2 linked regions of the Hyphomicrobium denitrificans ATCC 51888 genome follow. Each later gene encodes a partner of the first gene's protein in a complex. Links are inferred from orthologs where the notes say so. Each region holds a gene or a part of one and is shown on either strand. Other genes may lie near its edges.

Region 1 (4,001 bases):
CGGCAGAATGACTTCGAGCATCGTGAGCGGATCGAGGATCGCGTTCCGCCGCCCGAACACACCGATCAATCTTTGAAACGGTTGCGCCGTCGCATTGAACAGATCGCGGATGAGACCGAAGCGCTGCCCAAGGATAAGGCGCGTATGATCGCGCAGATCCTTGCCTGAGATGCCCGACGCATAGGCCGCGCCGTAAAGCGCGCCGATGGACGTGCCCGCGATGACGTTCGGGCGGATGCCCAACTCGTCGAACGCTTCGAGCATCGCGATGTGCGCGAGCCCGCGCGCGCCGCCACCGCCGAGCGCCAGGCCGATCCTGGGCGTCCGCGCCAATTGTTTCCCGTGAATCGGCGGCAGATCGGACGTTTCACCGGTCAAGGGCTTCTCCATCCGCTGTCCGTCCTGAGGACATTCGTTGCTAAAGCTTACCCGCGCCTTTGCAGGGCTCGCCAGCCAATGTCGCTGCGATAAAAGCCCCCGGGCCAATCGATCTTCGCAATGGCCGCATAAGCGGCATCACGCGCTTCCGCGACCGTCCGGCCACGGCCCGTGACGTTCAGAACGCGGCCACCGTCCGCAAGGAGGCGATCGCCGTCGCGACGCGTCCCCGCGTGGAAGATCTCCACATCGGGAATGAGCTTGGCGGCTTCAAGACCCTTGATCTCGGTTCCCTTCGTCGGTGTTCCCGGATAGCCGTTCGCCGCCATGACGACCGTCAGCGCCGCGTCCTCGCTCCAGCGCAGGTCAAAATCTTTGAGCACGCCGTCCGCCGTCGCGAGAAGCGCGGCAAGCAGATCGGATTTCAGCCGCATCATCAGCACCTGCGTTTCGGGATCGCCGAAGCGCACGTTGTATTCGATGAGCTTCGGGCCACTCGCCGTGATCATCAGGCCCGCGAACAGGACGCCTTTGAACGGTGTGCCGCGCTTCGCCATCGTCTCGACCGTCGGCACGATGATCTCGCGCATGACGCGGTCGGTGATCTCCGGCGTCATCACCGGAGCTGGCGAATAGGCGCCCATGCCGCCGGTATTCGGACCTGTGTCGCCCTCGCCGACACGCTTGTGATCCTGCGCGGAAACGAGCGGCAGCGCGGTCTCGCCGTCGCACAGCGCGAAGAAGCTCGCTTCTTCGCCGTCGAGAAATTCCTCGATGACGACTTCGCTTCCGGCCGCACCGAACGCGCCGGAAAAGCACGCGTCGATAGCGGCCTCGGCTTCCTCACGCGTCGTCGCGATGATGACGCCCTTGCCTGCCGCGAGCCCATCGGCCTTGACGACGATTGGCACGCTTTGCGCCGCGAGATACGTTTTCGCCGACGCCGCATCGCTGAAGCGTCCATAAGCGGCGGTCGGAATGTTGGCTTCGCGGCAGAGGTCTTTGGTGAAGCCCTTCGAGCCTTCGAGCTGCGCCGCGGCCTTCGTCGGTCCGAAATAACGGATGCCCGCCACGCCGAGCGCATCGCCAAGCCCCGCGACCAGCGGCGCTTCCGGCCCGATCACCACGAGTTCGATGTTATGCTCTCTGCAGAACCCGATGACGGCCGCATGATCCGCCGGATCGAGCCGCACGCATTCGGCGACGTCGGCGATCCCCGCATTGCCGGGTGCGCAATAAAGTTTGTCGAGCAGAGGACTGGCGCTCAAAGCCCACGCAAGCGCATGTTCCCGGCCGCCCGAGCCGATCAGGAGAAGGTTCATCAGGGTGCCCTATTGCATTTCGGGCCTTGGTGTATCATCGAACCGCAAACAGACAAGACGGCAGACAATTGGCTTCAACACCCCCGACCAGCGACGCCCGCCCCGGCGCCAACGCACCGGAATTCTCGGTCTCGGAGCTTTCGGGCGCCATCAAGCGTGCCCTCGAAGACGGATTCGGCTACGTCCGCTTGCGCGGCGAGATCTCGGGCTATCGCGGCCCGCATGCCTCCGGCCATTGCTATTTCGCCCTGAAGGACGACCGCGCCAAAATCGAGGCCGTCATTTGGAAGGGCAGCTTTGGACGCCTGCGCTTCAAGCCCGAGGAGGGCATGGAGGTCGTCGCCCAGGGCAAGATCACGACGTTTCCAGGCTCATCGAAATATCAGATCGTCATCGAACAGCTCGAGCCTGCGGGCGCCGGCGCGCTGATGGCGTTGCTCGAAGAACGCAAGCGCAAGTTCGCCGCCGAAGGCCTGTTCGAGGAAGCACGCAAGAAGCCGCGCCCGTTTCTGCCGAAGGTCGTGGGCATCGTCACCTCGCCGACTGGCGCCGTCATCCGCGACATGCTGCACGGCTTCAATGAACGCTTTCCGACGTGCGTGCTTTTGTGGCCGGTGCGCGTACAAGGCGAAGGCAGCGCGGCGGAAGTCGCGGCAGCCATTCGCGGTTTCAATGCGCTGGAAATTGGCGGCAAGATCCCGCGACCCGACGTGCTGATCGTGGCGCGGGGCGGCGGCAGCCTCGAAGACCTCTGGAGCTTCAATGAGGAAATCGTCGTGCGCGCCGCTGCCGAGAGCCGCATCCCCCTGATCTCCGCCGTCGGCCACGAAACCGACTGGACGCTGATCGATCTCGTCGCCGATGCGCGCGCGCCGACGCCGACGAAAGCCGCCGAATGGGCGGTGCCGAAATACTCCGAGCTGATCGAAGCGCTCGACAAGTTTCAGCTGCGCAAGCGCACCGCTATTCGCCGCGTGCTGGCCGATACGCGAACGCACCTCAAGGCATCCTCGCGCGGCCTGCCCAAGCTGCAGGACTTGATCGCGCTGCCGCGCCAGCGGTTCGATGCCGTCGACCGCCGCCTGTCGCGCGCGTTGCTCGCCAATACCCGTGCGCACGGCACCCGGCTGGCGCGCGTCAGCGGTCGCCTGAGCGCGCAGCCGATCGTTCAGAAGCATTCCAGATGCCGTGAGAGACTTGACGTTTTGGAGCGCCGCGCCGGGCAGGCGCTGATCAATCGCGTGGCGGTCCGTCGCAGGGATCTGGATGGCAAAAGCGCGCTGCTCAAGTCGTTGGGCTATCAAAGCGTATTGTCGCGAGGCTTCGCGCTGGTTCGCGACGAAACAGGCGTAACCGTCCGTCAGGCGAGGTCGGTTTCCCCAGGTGCGGCGCTGTCCGTTCAGTTCTCGGACGGCCGGATCGGCGTTGTCGCAGACGGCGATCCGGCGACCGGCACCGGGGCAGAATCTGCCGCCGGGACAAAGCCGCCGCGTCAAAAGACCCGCACACGCGGAGGGCAGGGCTCTCTTTTTTAATTCGCCTGAAGTAGGTTAAAAAGATTATGCACGCCGGATTGATTGGATGCCGGGCGGAACACAGCCGCTCACCGTAACATTATGAAGTGTCGAAACCGCACATCGGTACAGAATGAACCGTATTGAGAAATTCTTCGGCGTCCGCAACGAGGCGAAGCTCCGTTATCTCGATGGAGAGTTCGAGGTGTTGACCCCCGGCGAGTTCGTGCGCTGCGCGGTGACGGGCCAGCCGATCTCGCTCGCCAATCTGCGTTATTGGAGCGTCGATGCTCAGGAGGCGTACGCGTCGGCTGAGATTTCGGTGAAGCGCTACCTCGAACTCAAGGCGCAGGACGAGACCCGCTCTTAAGTTCGGATCGCCTCGCGGATCTTCTGTCTCAGGATCGCGAGATCGACGTTTTCAATCACGGTTTCGATTTTGAGCACGCGCGAGCGATCGCGAAGTTCCGCGCTTGCGCCGCTCGCACCTGACAACCGCGCCAGATCTTTTTCCGTCGTCACGAGATCGGCGCTCATGCGCCGCGCGGTATCGACGAGTTCGCGCGCCTCGCTGTCGCTGAACGCATAATGATCGCCGAATGCGCGACGCTCGACAATTATCGCACCGAGACTTTCCAGCATCGCGAAAAAACGCTGCGGATTGGCGATGCCCGCATAAGCGACGAGACGCCGTCCACGCAGGCTCGAGGCATCTTCCGACGCTCGTGTTGTGGCGGAGAGAAGCGGAGCCTGCGTAAGCTTTTGCAACGTCTCTCGAACAGCGCCG
Region 2 (5,088 bases), 630 kb from region 1 along the record:
GAAATGCTGGCGCTGGGTGAAACGCTTTCCGCCGAGCAGGCTGTGCAGGCGGGGTTCGTCAACAAAATCGTTTCGTTCGATCGGCTCGAAGAGACGGCTTTGACGTCGGCGCAGCGGCTCGCAAGCATGCCGCCCGAAGCGCTGGCGGTGACGCGCAGCCTCATGCGCGGCAACCCCGTCGAAATTTTGCAGCAAACGGACAAAGAGGTCAGAGCCTTCCGCGAGCGGTTGTCCTCGCCTGAAGCCCTTGAGGCATTTACCGCGTTTCTTGAAAAACGATCCCCCAATTTCCGCAAACCTGTGTAGCGCACTCTTACGCCCGAGCTTGCGGCGCGCTAGCATGCCCTTTGATCGCGCTTCAATAAGAGAGAACAAGAATGGCGTCGCTCAAGGGCAAAACCCTCTTCGTCACGGGCGCGAGTCGCGGCATCGGACTGGCGATCGCGAAACGCGCGGCGCGTGACGGCGCCAACATCGCGATCGTCGCGAAGACATCCGATCCCAACCCCAAGCTCGAAGGCACGATCCATACCGCTGCGAAAGAGATCGAGGACTCCGGCGGCAAGGCGCTGGCGATCGCCTGCGATATTCGCCACGAAGACGAGGTTCAGCGCGCCGTCGAGCAGACAGTTTCAGCGTTCGGCGGCATCGATATCTGCGTTAACAACGCCAGCGCCATTTCCCTGACGCCGATCGACAAAACGGACATCAAGCGTTTCGATCTGATGTTCGGCGTCAACACGCGCGGAACGTTTCTCGTTTCGCAAGCATGTCTGCCGCATCTCAGAAAGGCGAAAAACCCGCACATTCTGACGTTGTCGCCGCCGCTCGACATGAAGGCGCAGTGGTTCTCGGGTCACGTCGCCTATTCGATCGCGAAGTACGGCATGAGCCTTTGCGTGCTCGGCCTCGCCGATGAATTGAAAAGCGACGGTATCGCCGTCAACGCCCTCTGGCCGCGCACTGCAATCGCGACGGCCGCCGTGCGCAACATTCTCGGCGGCGATAAGATGATGCGCATGAGCCGTTCTCCCGAGATCGTCGCCGACGCCGCTCATCTTGTTTTTCTGCAACCGGCGAAGTCGTTCACCGGCAATTTTCTCATCGACGATACATTCCTTCATTCCGTTGGCGGCGTCACCGATTTCGAGAAATATCGCGTCGACCCATCGGTGCCATTGGTGCCAGACTTTTTCGTTCCGGCCGACAGCAGACCGCCACCCGGCGTGACGGTGGCGCCGTACTCGAATCTCAGCTGATTGCACGGCGAAAAGACTATCAAGAAACGGCAGGCTTCATGACGACGATTCTCATCACGCATCCGGCCTTTCTCAACCATGATACCGGCGAGGGGCATCCCGAACGCCCCGACAGAATGCGTGCGATTGACAAGTTTTTGAGTGACGCCAGCTTTGCAAAATTGGATCGCAGGCTAGCGCCGTTGCGGGACGATGATCTGGACTTCGTCGCCCTGGCGCACCGGCAGGACTACGTGCAGGGGCTCAAGCGGTTCGCCGAAACCGTCAAAGAAGGCCAGCACCACATCGATGGCGACACGGTCGTGTCGCCCGGCAGTTGGGAAGCGGCACGCCGTGCCGTCGGCGCCGGGCTCGATGCCGTCGACCACGTCGTCAGCGGTGCGGCCGCTAACGCCTTTTGCCAGGTGCGCCCCCCGGGGCACCACGCCGAGAGCAATCTCGCGATGGGATTTTGTCTGTTCAACAACATCGCAGTCGCCGCGCACTATGCGCGTGCGAAGCACGGAGTCGAACGCGTCGCGGTCGTCGATTTCGACGTCCATCACGGCAATGGGACGCAGGAAATATTCTGGTCGAACAAAAATTTGTTCTATGGCTCGACGCACCAGATGCCGCTATTTCCAGGAACTGGCGCGTTGCAGGAGACGGGCGCCGGCAATATCTTCAACGCGCCCCTCAGGGCCGGCGACGGCCGCTATCATTTCGAGGAAGCGTTTCGAGACCGAATTCTTGCGCCGCTCCATAATTTTGCGCCGGACCTGATTATGATCTCGGCCGGATTCGACGCGCATCAGCGCGACCCGCTCGGTGGGCTGGAACTCGTCGAGGAGGATTTTCGCTGGGCGACCGAGGCGGTGGCGGAACTCGCGCGCCGTCATGCAAATGGCCGACTCGTATCGATTCTCGAGGGCGGGTATGATCTCAGGGGGCTCGCGCAATCCGTCGCAGTGCACGTCTCGGCGTTGATGCAGGCCGGCTCCTGAGTAAAAGACGCTAACGCCAACACGATAGAGCCGCAGGGCAAAATTCATGACCGAACCGAAAGTACCGGCCAAGGCGCTCGACGACATCAAGGCGATGACGTTCGAGCGCGCGCTCAAAGAACTCGAAGCGATCGTCGGGCGGCTCGAACGTGGCGATGTCGATCTCGAGGAAAGCATCACGATTTATGAACGCGGCGAAGCGCTGCGCGATCATTGTGACCGCCTGCTGAAAGCGGCGGAAGCAAAAGTCGAAAAACTGACTTTGGGAGCCGACGGAACGCCGAAGGGAACGACCCCGCTCGACAAGGATAATGGCGCGCCATTTTGAGCTGTGACGTAAAAATTTCGCCCGCGCAGAGAATGTAGTACACATACCAGTGCGGCAAGCCCGCGCACTATTCATCTTGAGCGTCCGACCCGTTGGGGAGCGCACTGATCAGCGCTATGAACGGCATGAGCATCCGCCTATTTCCCGCAGGTTGCGATGATCGGCAGACTTTCCGTTAAGTTGGGGTAATTCCGTGAGCAAGACACCGCTACTCGATCGCATCGGGACACCTCACGAGCTTCGCCGGCTCGCCGAAGATCAGCTTCCGCAGCTGGCGGACGAATTGCGCGCGGAAATGATCGACGCCGTCTCGGTGACGGGCGGCCACTTGGGCGCAGGCCTTGGCGTCATCGAGCTGACGGTCGCGCTGCATTGGATTTTCAACACGCCGGAAGATCGTCTGATCTGGGACGTCGGACATCAGGCGTACCCGCACAAGATTCTGACAGGACGGCGCGATCGCATTCGCACGCTGCGTCAGCCGGGTGGGCTGTCGGGCTTCACGAAGCGCGACGAAAGTCCCTACGATCCATTCGGCGCCGCGCATTCCTCGACATCGATTTCGGCGGCGCTCGGCATGGCCGTGGCGCGTGACCTCAGCGGTGGTTCGAACAACGTCATCGCAGTGATCGGTGACGGCGCGATGAGCGCAGGCATGGCCTACGAAGCGATGAACAACGCAGGCGCGCGCAACGAACGCCTGATCGTCATTCTGAATGACAACGATATGTCGATCGCACCGCCGACCGGAGCGCTGTCGGCCTATCTCGCACGCGCCACATCCAGCGGGACGTATCTGCACCTTCGCGATTATGCCAAGCAGTTGGCCAAGATGCTTCCGAAGCAATGGGAACGCCGCGCCGCACGCGTCGAAGAATACACCCGCCACATCTGGCAGGGCGGAGCGTGGTTCGAGGAGCTTGGCTTCTACTACGTCGGCCCGATCGACGGTCACGACTTCAGCCAGCTGCTTCCGGTTCTGAAAAACGTCCGCGATGCCGAGCAGGCGCCGATCCTCGTTCATGTCGTGACGAAGAAAGGCAAAGGCTACGCGCCGGCTGAAGCTGCCGACGACAAGTATCACGGCGTCAACAAATTCAACGTCGTCACCGGCGCGCAGGTGAAGCCGAAGCCCAACGCGCCGAGCTATACCAAGGTTTTCGCCGACAGCCTGATCGCGGAAGCGCGCAAGGACGATCGCATCGTCGCGATCACTGCGGCGATGCCGTCCGGCACGGGGCTCGATTATTTCGGCAAGGAATTCCCCGAGCGGACGTTCGACGTCGGCATTGCGGAACAGCACGCGGTGACATTCGCGGCGGGCTTGGCGACCGAAGGCTACAAGCCGTTCGCGACGATCTATTCGACGTTCCTGCAGCGCGCCTACGATCAGGTCGTGCACGACGTCGCGATCCAAAAGCTGCCGGTGCGTTTCGCTCTCGATCGCGCCGGGCTTGTCGGCGCCGACGGCGCGACGCATGCGGGCTCATTCGATATCTCCTATCTCGGTTGCCTGCCGGATTTCGTCATCATGGCGGCGGCGGACGAAGCCGAGCTCGTTCACATGGTTGCGACGCAGGTTGCGATCGACGACCGGCCGAGCGCGTTGCGCTATCCGCGCGGCGAGGGCGTCGGCGTGGATCTGCCGCAAACGGGCGTCGCGCTCGAAATCGGCAAGGGGCGCATCGTTCGCGAAGGCTCCAAGGTCGCGCTGCTCTCGCTCGGAACGCGGCTCGCGGAATGTCTGAAGGCGGCCGATCAGCTGCAATCGTTCGGGCTGTCGACGACGGTCGCCGACGCGCGTTTCGCCAAGCCCTTAGATACGCGCCTGATCCGCGACCTCGCGCTCAATCATGAAGTGCTGGTGACGGTCGAGGAAGGTTCCGTTGGCGGCTTCGGCAGCTACGTTCTACAGTTCCTGTCGGATGAAGGATTGCTCGACCGTGGCCTGCGCGTGCGCACGAAAGTTCTGCCCGACGTGTTCATCGATCACGGCAAACCGGAAGTGATGTACGAAGATGCGGGTCTGAATGCGTCAGGAATCGTGAAAACGGTATTCGCCGCGCTCGGACGCGCAGACGTCGTCGGCGAGCGCGCGTAACGCAATTCTTTTTCGAGGCATAAAAAGGCATGGACGAAGCCCGGCAGAACCGGGCTTCGCTGGAAATTACTGCACCGTGATGGTGACGACCGGCGACTCGACCGGCGGATCGGTCGGGATGTGGTTTTTATCGCCGAGCAGAAGCTGCAGCGTATGCTTGCCGGGCTTAAGCTCGACGGTCGCTTCCGTCTGTCCCTTGCCGTAATGGACGTGATGCTCGTCCTTGGGGATCGCGGAATTCAAATCCGGAATGGCGGAATCGATGAGCAGATGATGATGACCGCTGTTCGGATTGTCGGTGCCGGCCGGTGCGATCTCGACGCCTTCGGCGCCGAATTTCACCGTGACGGGACTGGTAACGGTCGCGCCATCGGCCGGTTCGATGATAAACACCTTGGCGCCCGCGGGTGCAGGCGT

The links. The genes of interacting proteins can lie anywhere in the genome.
Region 2: the proteins of xseA (region 1) and HDEN_RS09750 are in contact, whole or in part, in a cryo-EM structure (PDB 8TXR), measured with the Escherichia coli proteins. The link is inferred for Hyphomicrobium denitrificans ATCC 51888 from one-to-one orthologs.

What each region holds. Positions count from the first base shown.
Region 1 is NC_014313.1:2,647,790-2,651,790, reverse strand. Bases 1,125-4,001 are described here. They hold xseA (exodeoxyribonuclease VII large subunit), read left to right. Parts: upstream 1,125-1,768; coding sequence 1,769-3,235; downstream 3,236-4,001. Other genes in these bases: lpxK (tetraacyldisaccharide 4'-kinase), read right to left, coding at 3,581-4,001; HDEN_RS12775 (DUF2093 domain-containing protein), read left to right, coding at 3,348-3,584; purD (phosphoribosylamine--glycine ligase), read right to left, coding at 1,125-1,700. In the rest of the region: HDEN_RS12790 (patatin-like phospholipase family protein), read right to left, coding at 1-378; more of purD, read right to left, coding at 426-1,124. UniProt on the Escherichia coli protein: Bidirectionally degrades single-stranded DNA into large acid-insoluble oligonucleotides, which are then degraded further into small acid-soluble oligonucleotides.
Region 2 is NC_014313.1:2,017,149-2,022,236, reverse strand. Bases 1,010-3,929 are described here. They hold HDEN_RS09750 (exodeoxyribonuclease VII small subunit), read left to right. Parts: upstream 1,010-2,288; coding sequence 2,289-2,570; downstream 2,571-3,929. Other genes in these bases: dxs (1-deoxy-D-xylulose-5-phosphate synthase), read left to right, coding at 2,764-3,929; HDEN_RS09755 (histone deacetylase family protein), read left to right, coding at 1,298-2,242; HDEN_RS09760 (SDR family oxidoreductase), read left to right, coding at 1,010-1,259. Also shown: HDEN_RS09765 (crotonase/enoyl-CoA hydratase family protein), read left to right, coding at 1-306; more of HDEN_RS09760, read left to right, coding at 378-1,009; more of dxs, read left to right, coding at 3,930-4,671; HDEN_RS09740 (DUF4399 domain-containing protein), read right to left, coding at 4,738-5,088. UniProt on the Escherichia coli protein: Bidirectionally degrades single-stranded DNA into large acid-insoluble oligonucleotides, which are then degraded further into small acid-soluble oligonucleotides.